3 regions of the Streptomyces sp. NPDC030143 genome follow, and region 3 is predicted to be linked to each of the others. Evidence: riboswitches for the same ligand, from Rfam matches in the RefSeq annotation. Region 3 holds a riboswitch; each other region holds the start of a gene.

Region 1 (10,044 bases), on a different contig from region 3:
CCCTCGCCGGCGCGGTCGTCGCGGGTGAAGATCATGCCCACGAGGCCGCGCGCCGAGCGGTTGTGCTCGATCTGGAGCGCCAGCGTCGACTTCCCGCAGTCCATGGTTCCGGAGAAGAACACCAGCTCGGGCATGGGAAGGTGAGCACCTTTCGGTGGAGTGCGGGGGGCTTCGGGCTCGAGGGCCACGGCCTTCAGGAGCGTACTTCGAGCAGGGGGACGAACTGCTCGGCAGGGGTCATGGAACCGTGGTTGCCGACCATCGTCGACTCGTTCGGCTCCCGCTCGGAGGCGATGATCAGGACGTCGTCCCGGGCGGCCGCGATCACGTCTCCGAGACGGTCGTACACACGTTCGTCGAGCGTGCCGGGCGGGCCGAACCAGCCGGCGGCGATCGCCTCGTCCCGGGAGGCCACCCAGAACTGCTCGCCGAGCACCTCGCGCCAGCAGGTCAGGACGTCGTTCTCGGCGCCCGGTACGGCGTAGACGTGGCGGGCGCGGCCCTCACCGCCGAGCAGGGCGACCCCGGCACGCAGTTCCCAGTCCTCGTCGAAGTCGATGCGGTGCTGCTCGTCGAAGGGCACGTCGACCATGCCGTGGTCGGCGGTGACGTACAGCGCGCTGCGCGGCGGGAGTTGCTCGGCCAGGCGCTGGACGAGCCGGTCGACGCACATGAGCTGGCCGCGCCAGGTGTCCGAGGCGATGCCGTACCGGTGTCCGGCGCCGTCGAGTTCGGCGTAGTACGTGTAGACGAGGGAGCGGTCACCGGCGGCGAGCTGCTCGGCCGCGAGGTCCATGCGCTCCTCACCGGTGAGACGCCCGTGGAACGTTCCTCCGCTGAGCGCCACCTTGGTGAGCGGGGTGGTCTCGAAGGTGGGCGAGGACACTTGCGCCGCGTGCACACCGGCGGCGTCGGCCAGTTCGAAGACGGTGGGATACGGCTGCCAGGCGCGCGGCGGGGTCCAGGGCTGCCAGCGGAGCTGGTTCATCAGCTCGCCGGTCTCGGGGTTGCGCACGGTGTAGCCGGGCAGGCCGTGGGCGCCCGGCGGGAGACCGGTGCCGACGGACGCGAGAGAGGTCGCGGTGGTGGCCGGGTAGCCGGCGGTGAGCGGGCGGCCGGTGCCGCCGCGCGAGGTGCCGAGGAGGGCGTGCAGGTAGGGCGCCTCGTCGGGGTGGGCCTTGAGCTGCTCCCAGCCGAGGCCGTCGATCAGGAAGACACAGTTGCGGTCGGCCGGGGTCAGTTCCCCGATCCCGGCGGTCATGCCGGGGACGCCCATGCCCGCGGCCAGCGTGGGCAGCAGGTCGGCGAGGGACCCGGAGCCGTACTCGGGGACGGGCGCGGAGGAGACGGCGAGGGGCTCGGGGTGCTCCCAGGCGGCGGGCTGAGCCATTATCGGGTGAGGTCCGCGGTCGCCTCGGACAGAGCCTGCGCGAAGGCGAGCGCCTGGCGGACCGTCTCCGGCCCGTCGCCGGCCTCGCTGACGCGCAGGCTGAGGTCGTCCGCCGTGGAGCTGCCCGTGTAGCCGTGGTCGGCGTCGCAGTTGGGGTCGCCGCAGGCGGCCGGCTCCAGGTCGATGCGGGAGACGGCGCCCCAGCCGATGGTCAGCACGACCTCGCGCGGCAGGGTGCCCGGTGCGTAGGACTCCGGGTTGGCCACCACCCGGCTGACCACGACCGACGAGATACGGCCGATCTTCACGGACTCGGTGGACGTCGTCGCGTACGGTGTCGGGGAGGTGGTGTCGGCGGCCTGCTCGTCGGTGTGGCTGACGATGAAGCGGTTACCGGTCAGGACCAGTACGGTCACGTGCCGGCGCACCTCGTTCTGATCGAAGGTGGTCTCCTGGTGGACCAGGTACGACCGGATGGGCTCGCCGCCCACGGCGGCCTCCACCGCCTCGGCCACGAGGGCCGGGTAGTAGCCGCTGCGCTCGATCGCCGCACGCAGCCCCTGGGTCGTCGTACTGGTCTTGGCCATGACGCCCATCCTACGGGGACCCACTGACTGCGAGGGACCCGTCGCGGTGGCTTCAGTACGCCGGGAGCGTGCGCGGACCGAGGTCGTCGCGGACCGGCGGGGGCGCGAGCCGGACGGAGGCGCCGAGGACGCTCAGGCCGTGCGGGGCGACGACGACGGGTTCCAGGGTGACCGCGACGACCTCGGGGTGGTCGTCGACGAGCCGGGACACCCGCAGCAGCAGTTCCTCCAGGGCGGGGGTGTCGACGGGCGTGGAGCCGCGCCAGCCGAACAGCAGGGGCGCGGTCCGGATCGAGCGGACCAGGGAGGTCGCGTCGCGGTCGGTGACCGGGACCAGGCGGTGCGCCATGTCGCCGAGCAGCTGGGAGGCGGCCCCGGCGAGTCCGAAGGACAGCACGGCTCCGGCCGCCGGATCGATCACCGCGCGGACGACGGTGTCGACCCCGCGCGGGGCCATCGCCTGGACGACCGGGCGCACCTCCTGCGGAGTACCGAAGAGCTCGGTCAGCTCGGCGTAGGCCCGACGCAGCTGGTCCTCGTCCGCGAGGTCGAGGCGGACGCCGCCCAGGTCGGCTCGGTGCCGCAGGTGGGGGGCGGTGGCCTTGAGGGCGACGGGATAGCCGAGGTCGTGTGCGGCCCTGGCGGCGTCGTCGGGGCCGGCGGCGGGGATCGCACGGCGCACCCGGACGCCGTAGCGACCGAGCAGCTCGCAGGTCTCCTCGGTGCCGAGGGTGAGGCCCTGGCCGCGCGCGAGGAGACCGCCGATCAGGCGGGCGGCGCCCTTCTCGTCGATGTCGTCGTACTCGGGCACCTTGCCGGGGTCGGCGGCCTCGCGGCGCCACTGCGCGTACTTCACGGCCTCGGCGAGGGCACGGACCGCGCGTTCGGCGGCCGGGTAGGCGGGGATGAGGTGGGCGCCCTCCGCGGGGGTCCCGGGGGCGGGGACCGGGGGCGTGCCGGGCTCCTGCGGGATGTTCCGCGCGCGGGGCGCGGTGCTCGTCGCCGCCGACAGGGCCTCGGCGAGACCACCGAGTTCGACGTGGACCACGAGCACCGGCTTGGCGGGGCCGGCCGCCGCGGCCGAGCGCAGCGCCTCCGCCAGTTCCAGGTCGCCTGGGGACGTCTCCCCGATGGCCGGGATCGCCGTGACCACCACCGCGTCGCATGACTCGTCGGACAGGGCGCGCACCAGCGCCGCGTGGAAGTCGTCCGCCGACGCCTCGGTGGTCAGGTCCAGCGGCGGCAGCGGGCGCAGCCCCTCCGACAGACACGCGTCGTAGGTCAGCAGTCCCAGCGACTCGGAGTTGCCGAGGATCGCCACGCGCGCGCCGTGCGGCAGCGGCTGACGGGCGAGCAGCAGGCCCGCGTCCACCAGCTCGGTGATGGTGTCCACGCGGATCACCCCGGCCTGGCGCAGCAGGGCGGAGACCGTCGCGTGCGGCAGCCGGGTCGCGCGGACGGCGTGGCCCTGGGGGGCCGAACCGGCGCCCTGCACCACCACGAGCGGCTTCGCCGCGGCCGTGCGCCGCGCGAGGCGGGTGAACTTGCGCGGGTTGCCGATGGACTCCAGGTACATGAGGGCGACGTCGGTGTCGGGGTCGTCGTACCAGTACTGCAGGACGTCGTTTCCGGAGACGTCGGCGCGGTTGCCGGAGGAGACGAACGTCGACACGCCGGTGACGCCCGTGACGCCTCCGCCGCGGCGGTGCAGCCGGGACAGCAGGGCGACGCCGATGGCGCCGGACTGGGCGAACAGGCCGATCCGGCCGGGCCGCGGCATCTGCGGGGCGAGCGACGCGTTGAGCCGTACCTCGGGGGAGGTGTTGATGATCCCGAAGGCGTTGGGGCCGATGATCCGCATCCCGTACGCGCGTGCCTGCCGCACGAGTTCGCGTTGGCGCTCGCGGCCGTCGGGGCCGCTCTCGGCGTAGCCGGCGGCGAGGACGACGAGCCCCTGGACGCCGTGTTCGCCGCACTCGGTGACGACCTCGGGCACGCGCTCGGCCGGGACGGCGACGACGGCGACGTCGACCGGGCCGGCGATGTCGCGCACCGAACGGTGGGCGGGCACGCCGTCGAGTTCCTCGAAGCCGTCGGGGAACGCCTTGTTCACGGCGTACAGCCGTCCGGTGAAGCCGGCCCCGCGCAGGTTGCCGAGGACGCTGCGGCCGACGCCGCCCGGGGTGCGGCCTGCGCCGACGACGGCGACCGAGCCGGGCACCAGCAGGCGTCGTACCGAGTGGGCCTCGGCGCGTTGTTCCCGCGCGCGCTGCACGGCGAGGGAGCGCTCGGTGGGTTCCAGGTCGAACTCCAGGCGGACGACGCCGTCCTCGAAGCTGCGCTTCTGTGTGTAGCCGGCGTCCGTGAACACCTTGATCATCTTGTTGTTGGCGGGAAGCACCTCGGCGGCGAACCGGCGGATGGCGCGCTCGCGCGCGACGGCGGCGATGTGTTCCAGGAGCGCGGAGGCCACGCCCCGTCCCTGGTGGGCGTCCTGCACGAGGAAGGCGACCTCGGCCTCGTCGGCGGGCGCGGAGGCGGGCAGACCGTCGGCGCCGATGCGGTCATAGCGTACGGTGGCGATGAACTCGCCGCCGACCGTGGCCGCGAGTCCCACCCGGTCCACAAAGTCGTGGTGCGTGAAGCGGTGGACGTCCTTGGCGGACAGGCGCGGGTAGGGCGCGAAGAAGCGGTAGTACTTCGACTCGTCCGAGACCTGCTCGTAGAAGCTGACCAGGCGCTCGGCGTCATCAACGGTGATGGGGCGGATGCGCGCGGTGCCGCCGTCGCGCAGCACCACGTCGGCTTCCCAGTGGGCGGGGTACTCCTGCCGGTCCGGCGCGCTCTGCATGGGCCCCAGAGTACGGCTCGCGTACGACAACGGCGCGAGGCACTCTGTGGAGGACGGAACGCCGGATCGAGGCCGCGATCCGGAAGACCACGGCGGAACGGGACTCAGGTCCGTTCCGGCCGTGCTTCACGTGTGGAACACTGGTCTAGACAACCCTGAACACCGAAGGGCAGCATCACATGGCTGAGCGCCGCGTCAACGTCGGCTGGGCCGAGGGCCTTCACGCCCGCCCCGCTTCCATCTTCGTCCGAGCCGCCACGGCCGCAGGCGTCCCGGTGACGATCGCCAAGGCCGACGGCAATCCCGTCAACGCGGCCTCCATGCTGGCGGTCCTCGGCCTGGGCGCCCAGGGCGGCGAGGAGATCGTCCTCGCCTCCGACGCCGAGGGTGCCGACGCCGCCCTCGACCGTCTGGCGAAGCTGGTCTCCGAGGGCCTCGAGGAGCTTCCCGAGACCGTCTGAGCCGCGCTCGCAGCACGCACGGAGCCGCGTCGCCCTTCCGGGCGGCGCGGCTCCGCCGTCTTCGGGGACGTTCTGCAACGACCGGGCCACTGCTGTCTTCGGGGACCTCGTGGGGGCACTGCCGCCCTCGGGCAATGGTCGCGGCGATGGCGCCTCGGGACTTCGGGGCGACACGGCCGCCTCGGGAAAATCGGTGCGACACGGCCGCCGCCCTGGGGTAAGCGTCGCGGCACTGCTGCCCTCGCGGGATTCTCCGACGCCCGCCGGAAATGCCGTCGACAGGCGGCGGACGCACCGCCGGAGAATTCCGGGGCGCGGAAAAAAGGGCAGCGGAAACGCGCCTCCGTCGAATATCCCTTCTTTGTATACGGCCCTCGTGTTAAAGCCGCGGGCCCGACATGTTGACGACGTGTTGCGAAGTCCTCACACGTTCCGCGCGGTCCGCTCCGGAGAACCGCAGCCGGTGCGCGGAGGTCGCGCGCTCGGTGTGCTGCGCCGTGACCGCCCGCGCGCGCTCGCCGTCGCCGCGCGCCACCGCGTCGACGATCGCGCCGTGCTCCGCCCAGGACTCCACGGGGTCGGCCGGCGCCTGCACCGCGTACATCCAGGCGATCTTGTGGCGCAGTTGGGTGAGGGTCGAGGTCAGGGCGGGACTGCCGGAGGCCTGGGCGAGCGTCTCGTGGAACCAGCCGCCCAGGGAGCGCAGGTCGTCACTGTTGCCCCGCCTGGCACGCTCCTGGCCGAGCCGGACGAGACCCCGCAGGACCTTCAGATGCGCCTCGGTGCGCCGCTGGGCTGCCCGGGCGGCGCCGAGCGGCTCCAGGAGCATGCGCATCTCCAGCAGGTCGGCGGCCTCCAGTTCGGTCGGTTCGGCCACGCACGCGCCCGCGTGCCGCCGCGTCACGACGAAACCCTCCGCCTCCAGCGTGCGCAGGGCCTCGCGGACGGGGACGCGCGAGACGCCGTAGCGGCGGGCGAGGAGTTCCTCGGTGAGGCGGCTGCCGCGCTCGTAGACACCCGCGACGATGTCGTCCCGGATGGCCGTGCACACCGAGTGCGCCGGAATTCGCATGACCGACCTCCGCCTTAATCCCCGTGAAACGTCGACGAATGACGTGTGGTCAGTGATGCTATTGCAATGGGCCGGAATTTCCGATGGCGGGCCGGAATCCATGGATATTTTTTGGACAGGGCCGGGCGTGAAACGGCGAAAGCCCCGGCCGTGCGGGCCGGGGCTGGACGATCTGTCGCCGTGCGTCGTCAGTCGTTCACGATCAGACGTTCACGCCGTGCTTGCGGAGGTAGGCGACGGGGTCGATGTCCGAGCCGTACTCCGCGCTCGTGCGGGCCTCGAAGTGCAGGTGCGGGCCCGTGACGTTGCCGGTGGCGCCCGACAGGCCGATGCGCAGGCCCGGGGTGACCTGCTGGCCCACCGAGACCTCGATGGTCGACAGGTGGCCGTACTGGGTGAAGGTGCCGTCGTTCATCCGGATCACGACCTGGTTGCCGTACGCGCCGCCCCAGCCCGCCTCGACGACGGTGCCGAGCCCGACCGCGCGCACGGTGGTGCCGCTCGCGGCGTGGAAGTCGATGCCGGTGTGGCTGCCGGAGGACCACAGCGAACCGCCGGCGCTGTAGCCGGTGGAGACGTAGGAACCGGTGATCGGCGCCACGAAGGTGTTCAGGCGCTTGCGCTCGGCCTCGCGGGCGGCGCGGGCCCTGGCCTCCCGCTCCTCCTTGACCCTGGCGGCGGCCCGGGCGGCTGCCTCCTTGCGCGCGGCCTCCTCCTGGGCGGCCTGCTTCTGGGCGGCGGCCTGGTCGTCGATCTCGCCGGCGACGGAGTGGCCGATGGTGACGACGGGGGTCAGGCCGGTCTGTTCGGCCGGGGTCTCGGCGGCGAGAGCCGGGGAGGAGGCGACGGTGCCGATGACGCCGGTGGTGGTGAGCGCCGCGATGCCCGCGGCGCGGGCGGTGGTGCGCTTCATCCGGCTGGGACGGCGGTGCTTCCCGGTGGCGCAGGTGAACGCCATGAAGTTGAGTGGTCCTTTCCTTCCCTCTCGCCTACCGGGTTAGCTGACGGGTTCGGAGCAGGAAGGTCTCCTACGGCCACCCTCGCGACACGCGCGGGCGTCCGATTCACCCCAGGGACTGCACAGTTGGGTCCCCGGCTCCCCTGGCTCGCGCCGTACGGGGACTCGGCGATGACTGTCCGGTGCCGCGGGTGCGGCGCAGTGCCCGACGAACAGCCCGGACGACGCTAGACGCGCCCGCTGTCAATCCCCAAACGGAACGCGGGTTTTGTAGCGCATGCCACAGGGCAGACAGGCAGCCTCTCCCCCAATTCGGACATCAGGGGGCCCTGGTGACCGTCTCGTCACCAGGGCCCCTCACGCGTGCGTGCCGCAGCCGGTCCCGGGGCGTGTTCCGAAAGGAGCGCCGCCCGCCCGGAGGGCGGGGCCCGCGGCGTCCGGTGCGGTGCATCGCGAGGCGGAGGGCCGTCCGCGCACCGGGTGTGCGCGGACGATCCCGACCACGCGGCGAGGCGCCGTGCCGGGCGTCGCGGACCGGGCGGGATGTTCGGAACACGCCCTGGAAGGCTCCTGAAGATCTCGCTCGGGCCGCCCGGCCGGCCCCGGATCGCCCGTACCCATCAATCAGGTTGAACCGGGCGAACCGGGCGTGATTCCAAGATTTTCAGCGGACTCCTAGTCGGCCCGGACGACCGTCACCTCGCCGATGCCGAGCGCCTCGACGGGCTCCTTGATCTGTGCGGCGTCACCGACGAGGACGGTGACCAGACGGTCCACCGGGAAGGCGCTCACGGCGGCCGCGGTGGCCTCCACCGTCCCGGTCGCCGCGAGCTGCTGGTACAGCGTCGCCTGGTAGTCGTCGGGCAGGTGCTGCTCGACCTGGTCGGCCAGTGTGGAGGCGACGGCCGCGGCCGTCTCGTACTTCAGCGGCGCCACACCGACGAGGTTCTGCACGGCGACGTCGCGTTCGGCGTCGGTGAGCCCCTCCGCGGCGAGGGTCCGCAGCACCTTCCACAGGTCGTCCAGGGCGGGACCGGTGTTCGGGGTGTCCACGGAACCGCTGATGGCGAGCATCGCGGCACCCGAGCCGTCCGGGGCCGACCGCAGGACCTGCCCGAACGCGCGGACACCGTAGGTGTAGCCCTTCTCCTCGCGCAGGACACGGTCCAGGCGGGAGGTGAGGGTGCCGCCGAGGCAGTAGGTGCCGAGGATCTGCGCGGGCCACACGCGCGCGTGCCGGTCGGGGCCGATACGGCCGATCAGCAGCTGCGTCTGGACGGCGCCGGGACGGTCCACGATGACGACCCGGCCGGTGTCGTCGGCGGTCACCGGCGGGACGGGCCGCGGCCGGGCCGAGGAGCCCGTCCAGGCGCCCAGGGTGTCGCCGAGCAGCGCGCCCAGGTCGACGCCGGTGAGGTCGCCGACGACCACGGCGGTGGCCGTGGCCGGGCGGACGTGCTTCTCGTAGAAGGCCCGTACGGCCGCGGCGTCGATGTTCTCGACGGTCTCCGCGGTGCCCTGGCGCGCACGCGACATGCGCGCGGTGGCCGGGAACAGCTCCTTGTAGAGCTCCTTGGCGGCGCGCCGCGAAGGGTTGGCCAGCTCGTGCGGGATCTCGTCCAGGCGGTTGCGGACGAGGCGCTCGACCTCGCTGTCGGCGAACGCGGGCGCCCTGAGGGCGTCGGCGACCAGGCCGAGGGCCTTGGCGAGGCGGGAGGCGGGGACCTCCAGGCTGATGCGGACGCCGGGGTGGTCGGCGTGTGCGTCGAGAGTGGCGCCGCAGCGCTCCAGCTCGGCGGCGAACTCCTCGGCGGAGTGCTTGTCGGTGCCCTCGGAGAAGGCCCTCGCCATGATCGTGGCCACACCGTCGAGGCCGGCCGGTTCGGCGTCCAGGGGCGCGTCGAGCAGGATCTCTACGGCGACGACCTGCTGGCCGGGGCGGTGGCAGTGCAACACGGTCAGGCCGTTGTCCAGGGTGCCGCGCTCGGGCGCCGGGAACGCCCACGGCCTGGCCTCGCCCGCGTGGGGCTGGGGGTGGAACTCCATCGCGGCGAGCTCGGTCACTGGGCCGCCTCCTCGTTCTCGTCCTGGTCGGCGCCGGCTTCGGGGGCGGTCGGCTCGTAGACGAGGACCGCGCGGTTGTCGGGGCGCAGGCGGGCCTTGGCGACCTCCCGCACCTCCTCGGGGGTGATCTCCAGCACGCGCTGGACGGCGGTGAGGGCGAGCTGCGGGTCGCCGAAGAGCACGGCGTACCGGCACAGTTCGTCGGCGCGGCCGGCGACCGTGCCGAGGCGGTCGAGCCACTCGCGCTCCAGCTGGGCCTGGGCCCGCTCCATCTCCTCGGCGGTGGGGCCCTCCTCGGCGAACCGGGCGAGCTCCTCGTCGATGGCGGTCTCGATGACGGGGACCTCGACATCGCCGGAGGTCTTCACGTCCAGCCAGCCCAGGGAGGGCGCGCCGGCCAGGCGCAGCAGACCGAAACCCGCCGCGACGGCCGTGCGGTCACGGCGGACGAGGCGGTTGTAGAGGCGGGAGGACTCGCCGCCGCCGAGGACGGTGAGCGCCAGGTCGACGGCGTCGCACGCGCGCGTGCCGTCCTCCGGCAGACGGTAGGCGGCCATCAGGGCGCGGGCCGGGACCTCCTCCTCGACGACCTCGCGCAACTGCTCGCCGATGATCTCCGGCAGGGAGCCGTCACGCGGCTCGGGCTTGCCGTCGTGGGAGG
Region 2 (10,044 bases), on a different contig from region 3:
ATGGTCAGCGCCGTCCGGGCCGGGTGACTTCCGAGCGAGCGCTGTCGGGGCTTGCGGTGCGCTGCCACGTGGGACTGCACGTCCTTTCGTACGACCGCCTCGTCGGTTCGGCCGTCCGGGGCAGGGCGGGACCCGTGCCCGCCGTGGGGAGCGGACGGACGTACGGCCGCGGGGAGCGGCTGACGGGGCCGGCGGCGGTCCCGCACAGGGAGTGGGCCCGCCGCCGGACCTCGGCGGTGGTGTCCGACTGCCGCCCCTGGTCCGGGCGGCGGTGGGGAGCCGGTCACCTGGGGGAGGACGCTAAGCCCGTCCGTGACACATCGGTAACGGGATGTGCGGAAGTGACAGGGGCGGATTGTCCGGTGACCGTAAGTGGTCAGCGGGAGCGTCCGAGGTCGACGACTTCGCGTGGCGCCCTGACCGATGCGGCCGATCCGGAGCGCGATGAAGCGCGACAGTGCTACGGCACGCACAACTGCACGTGCGTCGCAGAGGCCGGGCCGGTGTCGGGGCGATTCGGGGCGGCTGAATAGCATCCGGACTCATGGGCGTACTCATCCATCTTTTCGTCGGCCTGCACATCATCGGCATCGCCGCCCTGTTGGGCGGCTTCCTCACGCAGATGAAGGCGATGGGCCAGGGCACGGCCCGCTTCGTCCCCGCGATGCTGCACGGCGCGGCGACGATGCTGGTCACCGGCGTCATCCTGGTCGGCCTCAACCAGGCCGACGACCAGGAGGTCAACAACATCAAGATCGGGGTGAAGCTGGCCCTGCTGGTCGTGATCCTCGGCCTCGTCTATGTGAAGCGGGACGACGAGGCGGTGGAGAAACCCCTGTTCGGCCTGGTCGGGCTGCTGACCGCGGCGAACGTCTTCATCGCGGTGCTCTGGACCTGATCGCCGCGCGCGCGGAGCGCGCCGCCCCCGCGGCGACGGCCAGCCGTGCCGCGACCGAGATCCACAGCAGCGCCTGCCCGGGGCCCTTCAGCCACGGGACATCGACGGCGGCGGCGACGGACAGCGTCGCCGCCGCCGTCATGCCCATGGGGAACAACGCGCGGGCGCAGGACAGGGGGCAGGGTTCGGCGGGATGCGCACACCGCCGCCTCGCCCCGTCTGCTCCGCCCCCGCTGCCTCCGCCGACCTCTGCCTCCTCCGCCCCTCCGCTCCGTCCGCCCATGACTTCCGTCCCCGCGGACGGGTCTGCCGGTCGGCGGCCACCGGCCTCACCCCGGCCAGGGGAACCGGCACACGGGCGCGGACGGCGGAGGGGCGGAGGGACGGCCTGTCGGACAGGACAGGCGGACGGCCTGCGGACACGACGGGCGGACGGCCTTCGGTCGCAGCAGAGGGACGGCCTTCGGGCACGGCGGGCGGACCTGGCTCCCGGACCGACCGGCGGCCAACCGGCGGATCCGACCCGGGGACAACCGGCAGAACACTTGCGAACAACCGGCCAACCCAACCGGCGGATCCGACCCGGGGACAACCGGCAGACACCTGCGAGCAACCGGCCAACCCAACCGGCGGACAACCGGCGGACAGAACCGGCGGCACCGGCCGGAGGTTTCCTCAGGCCGGGCGCACCACGCTGTGGATCGCCGACTCGCCGTCGTAGTAGATCGACTCCTCGCGGACGTACGTGCCGGGCTTCGGGGCGTGGATCATCATCCCGTTGCCGATGTAGATGCCGACGTGGGTGACGTCGTCGTAGAAGAAGACCAGGTCACCGGGCTGGGCGTTGGCCAGGGAGACCGTCGTGCCGGCGTTCACCTGGTCGTAGGTGGTGCGCGGGAGGGTGACGCCGGCGGCCTTCCAGGCGGCCTGGGTGAGGCCGGAGCAGTCGTAGGACTCGGGGCCGGTGGCACCCCAGACGTACGGCTTGCCGATCTGCGCGCGGGCGAAGGCGAGCGCCTTCTCGGCCTTGGTGGCGTAGGAGGCGTCCGTGGCCGGGGCGGACGGCGAGGACGACGACGGAACCGAAGGCGACGACGTGTCCGTGCCCGAGGACCCGGCGCTCCCCTGTTGCGCGGCCGCCTGTGCCGCCGCCTGCTGCCGGGCCAGCTCCGCCGCCTTGCGGGCCGCCTCCTCCTGCCGCTGCTTCTCGATCGCCGCCAGCCGAGCCTTCTCCTCGGCGGTCAGCTGCGACAGCAGCTCGCGCGCGGAGCTGAGCTTCTTCTGGACGGTCGCCTTGGCGGTCTTCAGCTCGCTCTGCGACTCGGTGAGCGTCTCGAGGCTCCGGGATGCCTCCTGACGCTTCTTCATCGTCTCCGACTGCTCGGTGACGTAGTCGTCGACCGCGCCCTTCTGGCGTTCGGTCAGCCGCCCCATCAGCTGGGTCTGGTCGAAGTAGTCCTGCGGGGAGTCCGCGAGCAGGAAGGTGGCCGTGTCCGGTGCGGTGGCGCCGGTGCGGTACTGGGCGGCGGCGAAGGAACCGAGCCGCTCCCGTGCGTCGTTGAGCTTCTCGGTGCGCTGCGCGACGTCCTGGAGGAGGGTGTCGACCTGCTTGCGCTGCTTGGTCGTCTTCTCCTTGGCGGCGTTGTACTTCTCGGTCGCCGACTCGGCCTGGCGGTAGAGGTCGCCGACCTTCTTCTCGACCTCCTCCAGGCTCGGCTTGCCGTCGGCGGCGGGCGCGGCGTCGGCCGTCTGGGAGAGCAGGGCCACCGAGGTGAGAGCGGCGGTGGCGAGAGCGGGGGTGCGTATGCCTGCTACGCGCCCCCCGGCGGGGCGCGGCTTGCGGTGCTGCGACGCCAAGGGAGGCGACTCCTTCCGTGCTCCGCCTACCGGGTTAGCTGTCGGGTTCGGGCGGGAAGGGTTGCCCTACGGCCTGCTCCGTCGGGGGAGTGGGCCGATTCACCCCAAGGTCTCGGTGGGTCCCCGGCTCCGGCTCCGCGAGGGGCACCGGACTCGGCGGTGGCCGCGCGGCCCGGCGAGGCTCGCCGGTGGGGGTCGTACGGCCTGCCCGGCACGGTAGCCAACTCGTGTGGCACCTGTGAAGGTTGATGGGTGATATGCCCGATACATTTTCGTGACCTGCGGTAACCGTGTCGCCCAAGGTGTTTTCGGTGTAGCGGACCGTGACGCCCTGGACGGAGGGGGATGTTTTCCGGGACGGCGGCGGGTTGTCAGTGGCGCCCCCTAGACTCGGAGAGCGATGAGCAGCCTCTTTGACGACAGCTTCCTGGCGGACCTCCAGGCCCCTCGCGGGCACGAGGACGAACCCCCGCCGCCGCCCGAGGACGATCACGCTCCGGAGCCGGTTCCGGACGATCTGTTCGGCGGGAAGTTCGACGTGCCCCCGGACCGGGACACCCACTACCGCGACGGCGCCCCGCGCCCGGCGGTCGACGCGGCGGCCCTCCTGGAAGGGCTCAACGACAACCAGCGCGCCGCCGTCGTCCACTCCGACACCCCGCTGCTCATCGTCGCGGGTGCCGGCTCCGGCAAGACGCGGGTGCTCACCCACCGCATCGCCCACCTCCTCGCCGAGCGCCAGGTGCACCCGGGGCAGATCCTCGCGATCACCTTCACCAACAAGGCCGCGGGCGAGATGAGGGAGCGCGTCGAGCAGCTCGTGGGGCCGCGCGCGAACGCGATGTGGGTGATGACCTTCCACAGCGCGTGCGTGCGCATCCTGCGACGCGAGTCGAAGAGGCTCGGCTTCACGTCGTCGTTCTCGATCTACGACGCCGCCGACTCCAAGCGTCTGATGGCCCTGGTCTGCCGCGACCTGGACCTCGACCCCAAGCGCTACCCGCCCAAGTCCTTCAGCGCCAAGATCAGCAACCTGAAGAACGAGCTGATCGACGAGGAGGACTTCGCCGCCCAGGCCACCGACGGCTTCGAGAAGACCCTCGCCCAGGCCTACGCCCTCTACCAGTCGCGGCTGCGCGAGGCCAACGCCCTCGACTTCGACGACCTGATCATGACGACGGTCAACCTGCTGCGCGCGTTCCCCGACGTCGCCGAGCACTACCGCCGCCGCTTCCGGCACGTCCTGGTCGACGAGTACCAGGACACCAACCACGCCCAGTACGCGCTCGTGCGTGAACTCGTCGGCACCGGTGAGCACCCCGTCGACGTACCGCCCAGCGAGGACGACGTCCCGCCGGCCGAGCTGTGCGTCGTCGGTGACGCCGACCAGTCGATCTACGCCTTCCGCGGCGCGACCATCCGCAACATCCTCCAGTTCGAGGAGGACTACCCGGACGCGACGACGATCCTGCTGGAGCAGAACTACCGCTCCACCCAGACGATCCTGTCCGCCGCCAACGCGGTCATCGAGCGCAACGAGTCCCGCCGTCCGAAGAACCTGTGGACCAACGCGGGCTCCGGCGCGCGCATCACCGGATACGTCGCCGACACCGAGCACGACGAGGCGCAGTTCGTCGCCGACGAGATAGACCGCCTGACCGACGCGGGCGACGCGAGGGCCGGCGACGTCGCCGTCTTCTACCGCACCAACGCCCAGTCCCGTGTGTTCGAAGAGGTCTTCATCCGCGTCGGCCTGCCCTACAAGGTCGTCGGCGGCGTCCGCTTCTACGAGCGCAAGGAGGTCAGGGACGTCCTGGCCTACCTGCGGGTCCTCGCCAACCCCGAGGACTCGGTGCCCCTGCGCCGGATCCTCAACGTCCCCAAGCGCGGCATCGGCGAGCGCGCCGAGGCGATGATCGACGCCCTGTCCCAGCGCGAGAAGATCAGCTTCCCGCAGGCGCTGAAGCGCGTCGACGAGGCCTACGGCATGGCCGCACGGTCGACGAACGCCGTGAAGCGGTTCAACACACTCATGGAGGAGCTCCGTACGATCGTCGAGTCCGGGGCCGGACCCGCGACCGTCCTGGAAGCCGTTCTCGAACGCACCGGGTATCTCGCCGAGTTGCAGGCTTCCACCGACCCGCAGGACGAGACCCGGATCGAGAACCTCCAGGAACTGGCCGCCGTGGCCCTGGAGTTCGAGCAGGAGCGCGGCGAGGGCGAGTCGGTGGGGCTGGCCGAGTTCCTGGAGCAGGTCGCCCTGGTCGCCGACTCCGACCAGATCCCCGACGAGGACGAGGACGGCTCCGGGGTCATCACCCTGATGACCCTGCACACCGCCAAGGGCCTCGAGTTCCCCGTCGTGTTCCTCACCGGCATGGAGGACGGCGTCTTCCCGCACATGCGGGCCCTCGGCCAGACCAAGGAACTGGAGGAGGAACGCCGCCTGGCCTACGTCGGCATCACGCGCGCCCGGGAGCGGCTGTATCTGACGCGGTCCGCGATGCGCAGCGCCTGGGGGCAGCCGTCGTACAACCCGCCCTCGCGGTTCCTGGAGGAGATCCCGGCCACGCACGTGGACTGGAAGCGGACGGGGGCGAGCGGACCCGTGTCCTCCGGGCCGGTGTCGGCGGTGGCGGCCTCGCTGTCGTCGTCGCGTTCGCGTTCCTCGGCGGCCGGCGCCTCCGGGTTCGCCACGCGGCGTACGGCGGAGAAGCCGGTGGTCGCCCTGGCGGTCGGCGACCGCGTCACGCACGACCAGTTCGGGCTCGGCACGGTCGTCGCGGTGAAGGGCACGGGCGCCAACGCCGAGGCGACGATCGACTTCGGCGACACCAAGCCCAAGCGGCTGCTGCTGCGGTACGCGCCGGTGGAGAAGCTCTGACGTGAAAGGAGCCCCCGCTTCGGCGGCGGGGGCTCACAGGGCGTTCGTCGGACGGCCGCTCAGGTCGGGTCCAGCCCGTGGCTGCGCAGCCACGACAGCGGGTCGATCGACGAGCCGCCGCCCGGCCGGACCTCGAAGTGCAGGTGCGGACCGGTGGAGTTGCCGGAGTTTCCCGAGTACGCGATCGGTTCGCCGGCCTTCACCGTCGAACCGGAGCTGACGCGGTAGCTGGAGAGGTGGCAGTACCAGGTCTCCGTGCCGTCCTTCGCCGTCACGATCATCATGTTGCCGTAGGCGCTGTTCCACTGCGTGCGGACGGTGCCGTCGGTCGCGGCCATCACCGTGGTGCCGTAGGCGACGGGGAAGTCGATGCCGGTGTGCATGGACATCCAGTTGATGCCGGACTGGCCGTAGTAGGCACTGAGCCCGTGCTGGCCGACCGGCAGCGCGTACTTCGGACGCAGCCGCTCCTTGCGGGCCGCCTCCGCCGCCGCCTTCTTCTTCTCGGCCTCCTGCTGCGCCTTGAGGTCGATACGTTCCTGCGTACGGCTGGCCCGGTCGGCGAAGGCGTCGGCCTCGGCGGTGAGCGTCTTGAGCTGGGTGTCCAGCTTGTTGTTGGCGGCGGATGGTTTCACCGCCTGCGCCTCCGACGCCGTCGCGGTGGTGTCCTTCTCGTCGCCGCCGGTCAGCGTGCCGACGGAGGCTGCGGCGATGCCGGCCACGCCCATGACGCACGCGGAGGGCACGGCCACGGTCAGCAGGGCCGAGCGTCGCGCGGGCGCACGGCGCCGGGAGCGGTTCGCGGCGCGGCCCGCGGTACGCGGGACGGGAGCCGGAGTGGCCTCCTCCTGGTCGTCGAGGAGGGGCACCGCCGGAAGCTCGCCGGTGGCCGTCGACTCGTCCTCGTGGGAGGGGAGTTCGTGGTGGACGCCGGACTCGTGGTGGCCGGCGTGCTCGTCGTACGAGGTGTGCTCGTCGTAGCCGACCTGCTCGAAGGCGGCGGTGTGCTGCTGGTCGAACGGCAGCTCCGCGTGCTGTTCGTACGCGTCCGCGCCGGGGGCGTCGCCGTCGCCGGTGGAGTTCCACTGGGTGGCGTCGTAGGCGCCGGTGTCGAAGGCCTGCGTGCCCCATTCCCACTGCTGGGTCCGGTCGGCCGGGCCGCCGGTCTGTTCGGGCTGGAGCCAGGTGCCGGCGTCCCACTGCCCGCTGCTGTCGGCCGGCGCGGCCTGCGCGGGGATGGCGGACAACTGCTGGTCCGGGGCCCAGGCGGCCGTGTCGTACGCGCCCGTGTCGTAGGCGGCGTGGTGCTGGGCCGCGTACGGGTCGTAGTTGAGGGTCTGCTGACTGCCCGTGGCCCACTGCGTGGCGTCGTATCCGCCGGTGGAGGCGCCGTCGCCCGGAAGCTCGCCGAAGAGGGGGTCGGCCGCGAAGTGCCCGGTGGAACGGGCCTCGTGGTCGTAGCCGTCGTGGGTGGTGCCGTGACCGGCGGTGAAGTCGCCGTAAGTGGCTTCCTGGGTGCCGTACGACGCGTAGGGCGGGGAGTCGGCGTCAGAAGCCGGAGCCGGGGTGGTCATGCTCCCCGACGGGTGACGGTCGTTCACCAACTTCTCTCTCGCCTCGACAACAGGGGCTGCCAGAGCAGTGCGGCGACTGTACCCGGCGGTACGCGGGCACGACAATCTTCCGCAGGTTTCGTGCCCGGGGGAAAGGGGCATTCGGCCCTGTTTCGGGGGAGGGCGGGCGCGGGTTTTGGCCCTACGTTCGACATGCGTTCGATTGTGAGGGATGTGCGCGGGGGTGCGGCGGGGCTCCGGAGGGGCGGCCGGGAGGGGTGCGCCGGGTGTCAGGCCACGGTGGCGCCGTGCGTGGGCGCGGTCGCGGTGGCGCGTTCGGCGTCCAGGGCCTGGCGGATCCCGGCGGCGACGGCCGGGTGCACTGGCAGGGCGAGGTGGCCGATGCCGGTGACCTGCACATTCTCCGCGAGCAGGTCGGGGTGGTCGACGCGGGCGGACTCCAGCGGGTCCATCAGGTGGTCGAGGTCGCTCCAGAAGCTCACGAAGCGCGTGCGGCAGCCGGGCGCCGGCCGCGACAGCTCCTCGATCACCTCCGAGCCGGGGCGCATCTGGCGCACTATGGGGTGCGCGTTCGCCAGGGGCGCCACCCGGGTGCCCGAGTGCGGCGTGCCCAGCGTGACCAGCGTCCGCACGCGGGAATCTCCACCCAGGCGCTGCACGTAGTAGCGGGCGATGAGACCGCCGAGGCTGTGGCCGACGATGTCGACCCGGCCGCTGCCCGTGCGCGCGCAGATCTCCTCGATGTGCCGGCCGAGCAGCTCGGCCGCGATGCGGATGTCGCAGGTCAGCGGCGAGTAGTTGAGCGACTCGACGCGATGCCTGCCGTGCTGGGCGAGGTTGCGCCGCAGCAGGACGAAGACGGAGCGGTTGTCGATGAAGCCGTGCAGCAGGACGACGGGGAGCGCGGCGCGGGCCTGGGCCGGCAGCCGTGCCGGCTCGGCGGCGCCGGTCGGGTCGGACCCGCCGGGCACGTCGTCCGCGCCGGGCAGGGCGGGGGTCACCGGGTCACGCCGCTCCTGGGCGATGCCGGAGGGGTAGAGAAGCAGGTGCCCCGCGAGGATCACGATCTCCAGGGCCGTCGCCTTCAGCAGGGTGGCCGACAGAGTGGCCAGCCTGATCGGCAGCAGACGCCGACACAACGGGAGCAGGGGCTGAACCGCCCGCGTGACCTGCATGGCCGACCTCCTGTCGGCACGCGGACGACGCCTCCGTCCCCCGTGTGCCCTCGTGCGGAAGTCTCATGGAGGTGGTCACGACGGGGCGCGATGGGGGCGGTGGAGTGCGGCTCGGGTTCCCCGGCGCTCCTCACTGACGCCGATCGGTCGGCGGGTCCCCTGCCGGTGTGGCGAGGCTCCCCGCTGCGTGCCGTACCTGCCCTGCGTGTCCATCGTGCCTGCGCCGATGCGCCGCACCGTCACGGCGCCGGCCTGCGACGCGGCGTTGCGGCGACCTCGTTGCGGCTCCCGCTGTGCGGGTTCCCCCTCGAGTTCCCCGGTGGAGGAGAAGGAACCCCGCGTGGTGAACGTGTCCCATTGTGTGATTTCCCCCTCGCTGCGCGCCATGAAACTGCCGGTTGCGGGATGCTGGCGATAACGTTCGTTCACTTCCCCCGGCCGGTGTGGTGGTACCTCTCGGTACGCAGGGAATCGGTACGGATGGATGTAGTCGCTTCATGGAGGCAGTGATGGGTGTGGCAGCCGGTCCGATCCGCGTGGTGGTGGCCAAGCCGGGGCTCGACGGCCACGATCGCGGGGCCAAGGTGATCGCGCGGGCGCTGCGCGACGCCGGTATGGAGGTCATCTACACCGGCCTTCACCAGACCCCCGAGCAGATCGTCGACACCGCGATCCAGGAGGACGCCGACGCGATCGGTCTGTCCATCCTCTCCGGGGCGCACAACACGCTCTTCGCGGCCGTGATCGAACTTCTCAGGGAGCGGGACGCGGAGGACATCCTCGTCTTCGGCGGGGGCATCATCCCGGAGGCGGACATCGCGCCGCTGAAGGAGAAGGGCGTCGCGGAGATCTTCACGCCCGGGGCGACGACGGCCTCCATCGTGGACTGGGTGCGCGCGAACGCACGGCAGCCCGCCGGCGCGTAGGACGCATCGGCGGCGGTCTGGCGGCGCGGGCACGGGCCGGCGGCGCGGGCCCGACGCGGTCGTGGGCGGCCTCCGTGTGCTGGTGTGCGGTGGTGCGCGGTGGCGCCTCCTGGCCCGTGCTGCACCTCCGCTGTTCTGGGCCTTCTGGGTGCCTGCGTTCTCGGCTGAGTGGTCGGGCCTTCCGGTGTCCTGTGTCTGTACCTGTGTCGTCGGGCCTTCCGGTGCCCGTCTGCGCCTGAGCGGTCGGGCCCTCCGGCGTCGGACGGGTGGTGGGCGCGCGCCGACTGCTTCCCAGTCGCGTCGGCCGAACGCGCGCCCGTTGCAACCACGGGGACCTCCAGCAGCGGGCTCCCCTCCAGCAGTGGGCTCCCCTCAGGCAGGGGGCTCCCCTCAGGCAGTGGGCTCCCCCTAAACACGGGGCTCCCCCGCGAGCTCCTCGTTCATCACCGCCCGCAGCCGCAACGTCGTCCCCAGACGCTGGAACGCCTCCGCCCAGTAGCCCCCGGCCCCGGGTGACGCGTCCTCCGATTCGTCGGGGACCGCCAGCAGACCGTCGAGGCGGTCCGCCTCCGCGGGGTCGAGACAGCGTTCGGCCAGACCCATGACGCCGCTGAAGCTCCACGGGTAGCTCCCGGCGTCACGCGCGATGTTGAGCGCGTCGACCACCGACCGGCCGAGCGGCGCCGCCCACGGCACCGCGCACACGCCGAGCAGTTGGAAGGCCTCCGAC
Region 3 (8,123 bases):
CGGGGCCGGACCGGCGACCTGGCCGTCCAGGCCGGGGAACTGGCCCGCACCCGCGCCCTCCTGGAGGAGATGCTCGTACGGCACACCGGGCGCAGCCCGGAGCAGGTGAGCGCCGACATCGAGCGCGACCTGATCCTCGACGCCCATCAGGCGGTGGAGTACGGCCTGGCGGACCGGGTCATGCCGGCCCGTCGGGTGACCGGCACCGCGCCGGACGCGAGGTGACCCTCCGATGCTGCCTCCCGAGCTGCCGCCGCTGCCCGCGCTGACGCGGGCCGAGGCCGAGCTGATCGACCGTTACCTCGAGGTGGTCGACCTGCTGGGCCGGATCAACCCCGCCCGCCACGGAGACACCTACCGCGGACTGCGTGCCGCCCAGGCGCTGGTGGGCCGGGTGACCGCCCTGCGCGACGCGCTGACGCTGATGCACCAGCGCGGCGAGAGCGAGGTGCACGCGCCCACGCTCGCGCGGGCGCTGCGCGTCCTGGACGGCGAGCGACGCACGGCGCGCGTCACGGTTCCGCCGCTCTCCGACAGTTGACGCGGCGCGCGTCCGGCCCGGTCGGTCGCGTGACGGGCGCGCCGTCCGGCCCGGGGTTGAAACGGGCTGAACGGCTTACCTCCGTTCGGTGTAGATCTGACTGCTGTTCCGGGCCCTCACGGGTTGCGCGACACCCCCGCGTCTTGGGTGGAACTCAGGGTTCCGCCGCTGGTCGGAGGCCTTATGCGACCTTGACATCTGATCGAACATCAGGGTGTCCACCCGAACGGGTGAGTGGTGAGTAAGCCCACAAATCCCCGATTCCATTGGGATTTTCGGACATCCGTGAGCCAAGATCCGTGACTGACGACAAGCCCCCGCCACAAGCGGCGGGGCGGTCCGGGCGGACGCCGAGTCCTGCCGCCGCCCGGATGACCGGTCGACAGAAGTGCATCGGCAGGAGTGGAGGACCCAAGCACGACGGGTCGCCGGAACGGTCATCCCCGCGGGGAGGCGCCGGGCCGAGCAGCCCTTGGGGTGAAGCCGCGTCAGCGGCCGGGCAACTTCGCCAGCCCGAATCCGACAGGTCATCCTTCACAGGCGGCTGACGAAGGGTTGCGCATGACTGCGCTGAATCGTGTCCCGTCGCTCATGGCCCGGGCCGGTACGGCCTCGGCGTTCGCCATCGCCGCCGTGGGCGCCTCGGTCGTGGTGCCGGGTGTCGCCTCCGACGCCGCGGCCGTGACTCCCGCGACGAAGGCCCTCCAGATCGCCGCGTCCAAGAAGGGTGCGCCCTACAAGTACGGCGCCACCGGACCCAACCGGTTCGACTGCTCGGGCCTCACGCTGTACTCGTACAAGAAGGCCGGCAAGACGCTGCCGCGGACGGCCGCCCAGCAGTACAACAAGACCCGTCACATCTCGGCGGGCAGCCGCAAGGCCGGTGACCTCGTGTTCTTCCACTCGGGGTCGAACGTCTACCACGTGGGCATCTACGCCGGTCACAACAAGATCTGGCACTCGCCGAAGACCGGGGACGTGGTGCGTCTGCAGAAGATCTGGACCAAGAGCGTCTGGTACGGACGGGTCAGGTGACCCTCCGGGGCGGTGCCGGCGGACCTTGACACGCCGTCACCGCCCCGGTTGCCGGGCGAAGCCCCTACCGCGCGCGGCCGCTGCCGTCCGGGCGCGGGTCAGGGCTCCTGCTGGCCCGCCGCCGTCACCGGCTCCGCCGGGACCGCCCACGGCAGTTCGATGAAGACGGTCTTGCCGCCCTCGCGCGTGGGCCGCACGCGCAGCTTGCCGCCGCACTCGGCGGTCAGCCAGCGGATGATCACCATGCCCCGGCCGTTGTCCTGCTGGACGGCGGCCGGCAGGCGTTTGGGGAAGCGCGGGTGGCTGTCGGTGACACCGATGCGCAACTGTTCGTCACGGTCGAGCACGACGTCCACCGTGAAGGTGGGTGACTGCCCGAAGGTGTGCTGTACGGCGTTGGTGGCGAGTTCGGAGACGATGAGCCGGATGGTGTCGGCCACCTCCGTGTCGGCCGGCAGGCCCCATTCCCCGAGGGTGCTCAGCACATAGGCGCGGGCGGTGGACACCGAGGCGGGTTCGCTCGGCAGAGTGACGGATGCTTCCAGATGGTCTGCCATGGCGACGTCGTCCCTTTCCCACGGGACCGCGGTCCGACACGGAGCGGATGGTTCGAGTACGGTCCCGGACTGGTGCTTCGCCGCCAGAGTGCCATCACCCCGCCGGTCACGGGTGGCGATCCACCAGGATGTGCATATATCTGTCGCCCGATGCGGTGAACTCCGCTACGGCAGGACGTATGCGGACGGCTCGGAGGGAGTAAGGAGACGCGCATGCAGCACGGTCCCGCGGTGCGCCGCCGGAAGCTGGGCGCAGAACTGCGGGCGCTGCGTGCCCGCGCGGGCCTCACCAGCGGCGAGGCGGCCCGGCTCGTGGGCTGGCACCAGTCGAAGGTGAGCCGGATCGAGACCGGCACGAGCGGCACGAAACCGGCCGATGTGCGGTTACTCCTCGACGCCTACGGCGTGGAGGACACCCAACTGCGCGGAGTCATGCTGGCCCTGGCGGGCTCCGACGGTGACGGCGGCGGTGGACGCGACCACTGGTGGCACGCCTACCGCGGGGTGCTGCCGCCGACCTACCGGGACTTCATCAGCCTGGAGTCGCAGGCGAGCGCCATGCGGACGCTGGAGACGACCGTGGTGCCGGGACTGCTCCAGACCCCCGAGTACGCCCGCGCGGTGACGCGGGCCGCCGTGGAGGGCGTCGACGAGGACCGGCTGGACACGCTGGTGGAGGTGCGGCTGGCCCGCCAGTACGTCCTGCGCGCCGATCCGCCGCTGGAGCTGAACGCGGTGCTGGACGAGGCGGTGCTGCGCCGGGAGGTGGGCGGTCCCGAGGTCATGGCCCGCCAGCGGGATCGGCTGGTGGAGGCGGCACGACTGCCGCAAGTCACCCTGCAGGTGCTGCCGTTCACGGCCGGGGCACACATCGGCGTCACCGGCCCTTTCGTTATCTTCTCATTTTCGATCACATCTGATCTGGATGTGGTTGTTCTCGACCACTTGACGAGTAGCCTCTATCTCGAGCGGAAAGAAGACCTCCGGGTCTACCGGGAGGCCTTCGACAACCTTCGGGCGCACGCCCTCTCGCCCGAGGACTCACTGGACTACATCGCCGCGACAGGTGACGGCGCGTAGGGAGGCACCATGACCGCACTGCCTCGGAACGTCCCCTCCAGCACCGGAGCGCGGGACTCCCACGATCCCCCCGCCCTGCGATGGCTGCGCAGCAGCTACAGCACGGGAGCCAACAACTGCGTCGAGACGGCCCGCCCGACCACCGGTCCCTGGGCCGGTCTGCTCGCCGTACGCGACTCCAAGGACCCGGCCGGCCCCGCCCTGCTCTTCTCCCCCGAGAGCTGGACGGGTTTCACGGCCGCGTTCCGCTGATCACCCGGACGGCACGTTCGATCTGTGCCTCGGACAGGTCCGCGCGGGCGGTCAGCCTCAGGCGCGAGACGCCGTCGGGCACGGAAGGAGGACGGAAGCAGCCCACGGCCAGGCCTGCCGCCCGGCAGTCCGCCGCCCAGCGCACGGCCCCCTCCGCGGAGGGGGCGCGCACGGAGACGACAGCGGCGTCCGGACGTACCGCTGCCAGGCCCGCGGCCGTCAGGCGCGCGTGCAGCTCGTCCGCCACCGCCCGCGCGCGTGCCGCCCGTTCCGGCTCGCGGCGCAGCAGCCCGAGGGCCGCCAGGGCGGCGCCCGCCGCCGCCGGGGCGAGCCCGGTGTCGAAGATGAACGTACGGGCGGTGTTGACCAGGTGGTCGATCACCCGCGCCGGGCCGAGCACCGCTCCGCCCTGGCTGCCCAGCGACTTGGACAGCGTGACCGTGACGACGACGTCGTCCGCGCCCGCGAGACCCGCCGCGTACGGGGCGCCCCGCCCGCCGTCGCCGAGGACGCCGAGCCCGTGGGCGTCGTCGACGACCAGCCCGGCGCCGTGCTCCCGGCACGCCCCGGCGAGGGCGGCCAGCGGGGCGGCGTCGCCGTCCACGGAGAAGACCGTGTCGGAGACCGCGACGGCGGGACCGTCGTGCGTGCCGAGCGCCTTGCGCACGGCGTCGGGGTCCGCGTGGGCGACGACCTGGGTCGTGCCGCGGGCCAGCCGGCAGCCGTCGATCAGGGAGGCGTGGTTGCCCGCGTCGGAGACGATCAGGGAGCCGTGCGGGGCCAGCGCGGTGACCGCGGCCAGGTTGGCCGCGTACCCGGAGGAGAGGACGAGCGCCGCCTCGGCACCGCAGAAGGCGGCCAGCTCGCGCTCCAGCCCGGTGTGCAGCTCGGTGGTGCCCGTGACGAGCCGGGACCCGGTCGCCCCGCCGCCCCAGGTCCGCGCCGCCCGGGCCGCGCCCTCGACGACCTCGGGGTGGCGGGCCAGCCCCAGGTAGTCGTTGCTCGCGAGGTCGAGGAGCGGCGAGTCGGCCGGGCGGGGGCGCAGGGTCCGTACGAGTCCGGCGCGGCGGCGCAGCTCCGCCTGCTCGTCGATCCAGCCGAACGCCATGGGTCCTCCGGTGCTTTTGTAGGTAGCGGACAGACCCTAGCGGCACGGCCCGCCACCCAGGGTGTGGCAATACCCACACCTCGAAGGGGGCGTGTTGTGCGATCCCTACCTTGGCCGCGAGCGGTTCCGTAGGACAGGATCGGCTCCCATGGACCTGCTGAACATGCTGGTGGACAAGGGGCTTCGGCGCGAGCTGCCGACCCGCGAGGAGGCGCTGGCCGTACTGGCCACGTCCGACGACGATCTGCTCGATGTGGTGGCCGCGGCCGGGAAGGTGCGCCGCCACTGGTTCGGGCGGCGGGTGAAGCTCAACTACCTCGTCAACCTGAAGTCGGGCCTGTGCCCCGAGGACTGCTCCTACTGCTCGCAGCGGCTGGGCTCGACGGCCGGGATCCTCAAGTACACCTGGCTCAAGCCGGACGAGGCCTCCGAGGCGGCGGCCGCCGGGCTGGCCGGCGGTGCCAAGCGGGTCTGCCTGGTGGCGTCCGGGCGCGGTCCGACCGACCGGGACGTCGACCGGGTCTCCGAGACCATCAAGGCCATCAAGGACCAGAACGAGGGCGTCGAGGTGTGCGCCTGTCTCGGCCTGCTCTCCGACGGCCAGGCGGAGCGGCTGCGCGAGGCGGGCGCCGACGCCTACAACCACAACCTGAACACGTCGGAGTCGACGTACGGGGACATCACGACGACGCACACGTACGCCGACCGGGTGGACACCGTCCACAAGGCGCACGCGGCGGGGCTGTCGGCCTGCTCCGGTCTGATCGCCGGCATGGGCGAGAGCGACGAGGACCTGGTGGACGTGGTCTTCTCGCTGCGCGAGCTGGACCCGGACTCGGTGCCGGTCAACTTCCTCATCCCGTTCGAGGGCACCCCGCTGGCCAAGGAGTGGAACCTCACCCCGCAGCGGTGTCTGCGGATCCTGGCGATGGTGAGGTTCGTCTGCCCGGACGTGGAGGTGCGCATCGCTGGGGGCCGCGAGGTGCATCTGCGGACGATGCAGCCGCTCGCCCTGCACCTGGCCAACTCGATCTTCCTCGGCGACTACCTCACGAGCGAGGGCCAGGCCGGCCGGGCCGACCTGGAGATGATCGCGGACGCCGGGTTCGAGGTGGAGGGCGCCGACCAGGTGACGCTGCCGGAGCACCGCGCCGCCGAGGGCTGCGGCGGCGGGGGCTGCGGGGCGCAGGACGGCGGCGAAGGGGGCGGGGTGTGCGGTACGGCTCCGGCCACCGCCCACGAGGCCCGTACCGACCTGGTCGCCGTCCGCCGCCGGGGCGCCGGGACGGATCTCGCGCCCAATGCCTGATCCGGACGTGAGCGCGCTGCTGGAGCTGGACCGGCGGCACGTGTGGCATCCGTACGGCCCCATGCCCGGCCGGGTCGAACCGCTCGTCGTTCAGTCGGCGAGCGGGGTCCGGCTGCGGCTCGCCGACGGCTCCGGCGAGTTGGTCGACGGCATGTCGTCGTGGTGGTCGGCGATCCACGGCTACAACCACCCGGTGCTGAACGAGGCGGCGCGCGGGCAGTTGGGGCGCATGAGCCATGTGATGTTCGGCGGGCTCACCCACGAGCCCGCCGTACGACTGGCGAAGCGTCTTGTCGACATGTCGCCCGACGGTCTGGAGCACGTGTTCCTCGCCGACTCGGGGTCGGTGTCGGTCGAGGTCGCGGCCAAGATGTGCCTGCAGTACTGGCGTTCGCTGGGCCGTCCGCGCAAACAGCGACTGCTGACCTGGCGCGGCGGCTACCACGGCGACACCTGGCAGCCGATGTCGGTGTGCGACCCCGAGGGCGGGATGCACGAACTGTGGACCGGGGTGCTGCCCCGCCAGCTCTTCGTGGACCCGCCCCCGGTCGCGTACGAGGAGGCGTACGCCGAGCGGCTGCGGGCCGCGGTCGAGCGGCACGCGGACGAACTGGCCGCGGTGATCGTGGAGCCGGTCGTGCAGGGCGCGGGCGGCATGCGGTTCCACTCCCCCGCGTACCTGCGGGTGCTGCGCGAGGCGTGCGACGCCCACGACGTGCTGCTGGTGTTCGACGAGATCGCGACCGGGTTCGGCCGTACGGGCGCGTTGTTCGCGGCGGAGCACGCGGCGGTGACCCCGGACGTGATGTGCGTGGGCAAGGCACTGACCGGCGGATATCTGACGATGGCGGCCACGCTGTGCACCGCGCGGGTGGCGGACGGCATCTCACGGGGCGAGGTGCCGGTGCTGGCGCACGGTCCGACGTTCATGGGCAACCCGCTCGCGGCGGCCGTCGCCTGCGCCTCGATCGACCTGCTGCTCGGGCAGGACTGGCTCGCGGAGGTCGAGCGGATCGAGAGGGGCCTGCGCGAGGGGCTGGCGCCGGCCCGCGAACTGCCGGGCGTGCGGGACGTACGAGTCCTCGGCGCGATCGGCGTCGTCCAGCTGGACCACGCCGTCGACATGGCGGCCGCCACCCGGGCGGCGGTACGCGAGGGCGTCTGGCTGCGGCCGTTCCGCGACCTGGTGTACACGATGCCGCCGTACGTCACCGACGACGCGGACGTGGCACGGATCGCGCGCGCGGTGTGCGCGGCGGCGCGGGAGGGGTGAGCATGCCGATCCTGGTGATCACGGGGACGGGCACGGAGGTCGGCAAGACCGTCACGACCGCGGCCCTCGCGGCGGCGGCGCTGGCGGCGGGCCGGACGGTGGCGGTCCTCAAGCCCGCCCAGACCGGTGTGGGGCCGCGCGAGCGCGGGGACGCCGACGAGGTGGCGCGGCTCGCGGGGGCCGTGACCGCGACCGAACTCGTCCGATATCCCGACCCGTTGGCGCCGGCGACGGCGGCCCGCCGGGCGGGCCTGGCACCGGTGCGTCCGCGCGAGGTCGCCGAGGCCGCCGCCGGGCTGGCCGCCGAACACGACCTGGTGCTGGTCGAGGGGGCGGGCGGGCTGCTCGTGCGTTTCGACGACACCGGGTCGACCCTGGCCGACGCGGCGGAGCTGCTGCGCGCGCCGGTGCTGGTGGTGGCCTCCGCCGGTCTGGGCACGCTGAACACGACCGAACTGACCGCCCGTGAACTGCGCTCGCGCGGGCTGGAGTTGCTGGGCGTCGTCATCGGCGGCTGGCCCGAGGCGCCGGACCTGGCAATGCGGTGCAACGTCAGCGACCTGCCGGAGGTCGCCGGCGCCCCGCTGCTCGGGGCGCTGCCGTTCGGCGCCGGGTCCCTCGCCCCAGCCGACTTCCGCACGGCGGCGCCGGGGTGGCTGGCGCCGCGGCTGGACGGGACGTGGGAGGCGGAGGCGTTCCGGGCGGGGGCGGCGCCGTAGGGGCGCCGGTCCCGTCCGCGGGGGCCGGTGTTCCGCGGCCCCCGGGACGCCGCTCTCGTCATCAGGGGAGCCGCGACTCGGTGACCGACCCGGAGATCTCGGCGCCGTCGAGCGGGGCGGCCGACGTCGGCGGCGGCCGTGTCCCGCACACCGACGGCGACACGGACCCGGGCACCTACCCCACGACGTCCTCCGGTGACGTCCGGTCCGTGCGGCGTGGCAGGGGTGCGACGGGCCCGTACGGGGGAG

Evidence for each region. Region 3 has a riboswitch for cyclic di-AMP ahead of ACZ4YY_RS28985 (C40 family peptidase). Riboswitches for the same ligand answer to the same signal wherever they lie in the genome.
Region 1: it holds a riboswitch for cyclic di-AMP, as region 3 does, so the genes downstream of both, ACZ4YY_RS28325 (M23 family metallopeptidase) here and ACZ4YY_RS28985 (C40 family peptidase) in region 3, are expected to answer to the same signal.
Region 2: it holds a riboswitch for cyclic di-AMP, as region 3 does, so the genes downstream of both, ACZ4YY_RS19450 (C40 family peptidase) here and ACZ4YY_RS28985 (C40 family peptidase) in region 3, are expected to answer to the same signal.

Annotation. Positions count from the first base shown of each region.
Region 1 is NZ_JBVIAY010000019.1:145,476-155,519, forward strand. It holds gene ACZ4YY_RS28295 (thymidine kinase) at 1-134, opposite strand, end outside; gene ACZ4YY_RS28300 (alkaline phosphatase family protein) at 194-1,390, opposite strand; gene ACZ4YY_RS28305 (DUF5998 family protein) at 1,390-1,977, opposite strand; gene ACZ4YY_RS28310 (bifunctional acetate--CoA ligase family protein/GNAT family N-acetyltransferase) at 2,030-4,828, opposite strand; gene ACZ4YY_RS28315 (HPr family phosphocarrier protein) at 5,008-5,289, shown strand; gene ACZ4YY_RS28320 (GntR family transcriptional regulator) at 5,669-6,361, opposite strand; gene ACZ4YY_RS28325 (M23 family metallopeptidase) at 6,564-7,319, opposite strand; cyclic di-AMP (ydaO/yuaA leader) riboswitch at 7,333-7,500, opposite strand; gene ACZ4YY_RS28330 (M16 family metallopeptidase) at 7,995-9,383, opposite strand; gene ACZ4YY_RS28335 (M16 family metallopeptidase) at 9,380-10,044, opposite strand, start outside.
Region 2 is NZ_JBVIAY010000010.1:156,263-166,306, forward strand. It holds gene ACZ4YY_RS19435 (C40 family peptidase) at 1-68, opposite strand, end outside; gene ACZ4YY_RS19440 (hypothetical protein) at 545-898, shown strand; gene ACZ4YY_RS19445 (hypothetical protein) at 876-1,046, opposite strand; gene ACZ4YY_RS19450 (C40 family peptidase) at 1,574-2,755, opposite strand; cyclic di-AMP (ydaO/yuaA leader) riboswitch at 2,764-2,924, opposite strand; gene pcrA (DNA helicase PcrA) at 3,156-5,639, shown strand; gene ACZ4YY_RS19460 (M23 family metallopeptidase) at 5,699-7,213, opposite strand; gene ACZ4YY_RS19465 (esterase/lipase family protein) at 7,483-8,388, opposite strand; gene ACZ4YY_RS19470 (cobalamin B12-binding domain-containing protein) at 8,898-9,314, shown strand; gene ACZ4YY_RS19475 (DUF5691 domain-containing protein) at 9,723-10,044, opposite strand, start outside.
Region 3 is NZ_JBVIAY010000020.1:122,401-130,523, reverse strand. It holds gene ACZ4YY_RS28995 (ATP-dependent Clp protease proteolytic subunit) at 1-225, shown strand, start outside; gene ACZ4YY_RS28990 (hypothetical protein) at 233-541, shown strand; cyclic di-AMP (ydaO/yuaA leader) riboswitch at 958-1,099, shown strand; gene ACZ4YY_RS28985 (C40 family peptidase) at 1,103-1,576, shown strand; gene ACZ4YY_RS28980 (ATP-binding protein) at 1,675-2,133, opposite strand; gene ACZ4YY_RS28975 (helix-turn-helix domain-containing protein) at 2,347-3,213, shown strand; gene ACZ4YY_RS28970 (DUF397 domain-containing protein) at 3,223-3,465, shown strand; gene ACZ4YY_RS28965 (8-amino-7-oxononanoate synthase) at 3,446-4,573, opposite strand; gene bioB (biotin synthase BioB) at 4,722-5,882, shown strand; gene ACZ4YY_RS28955 (adenosylmethionine--8-amino-7-oxononanoate transaminase) at 5,875-7,155, shown strand; gene bioD (dethiobiotin synthase) at 7,158-7,874, shown strand.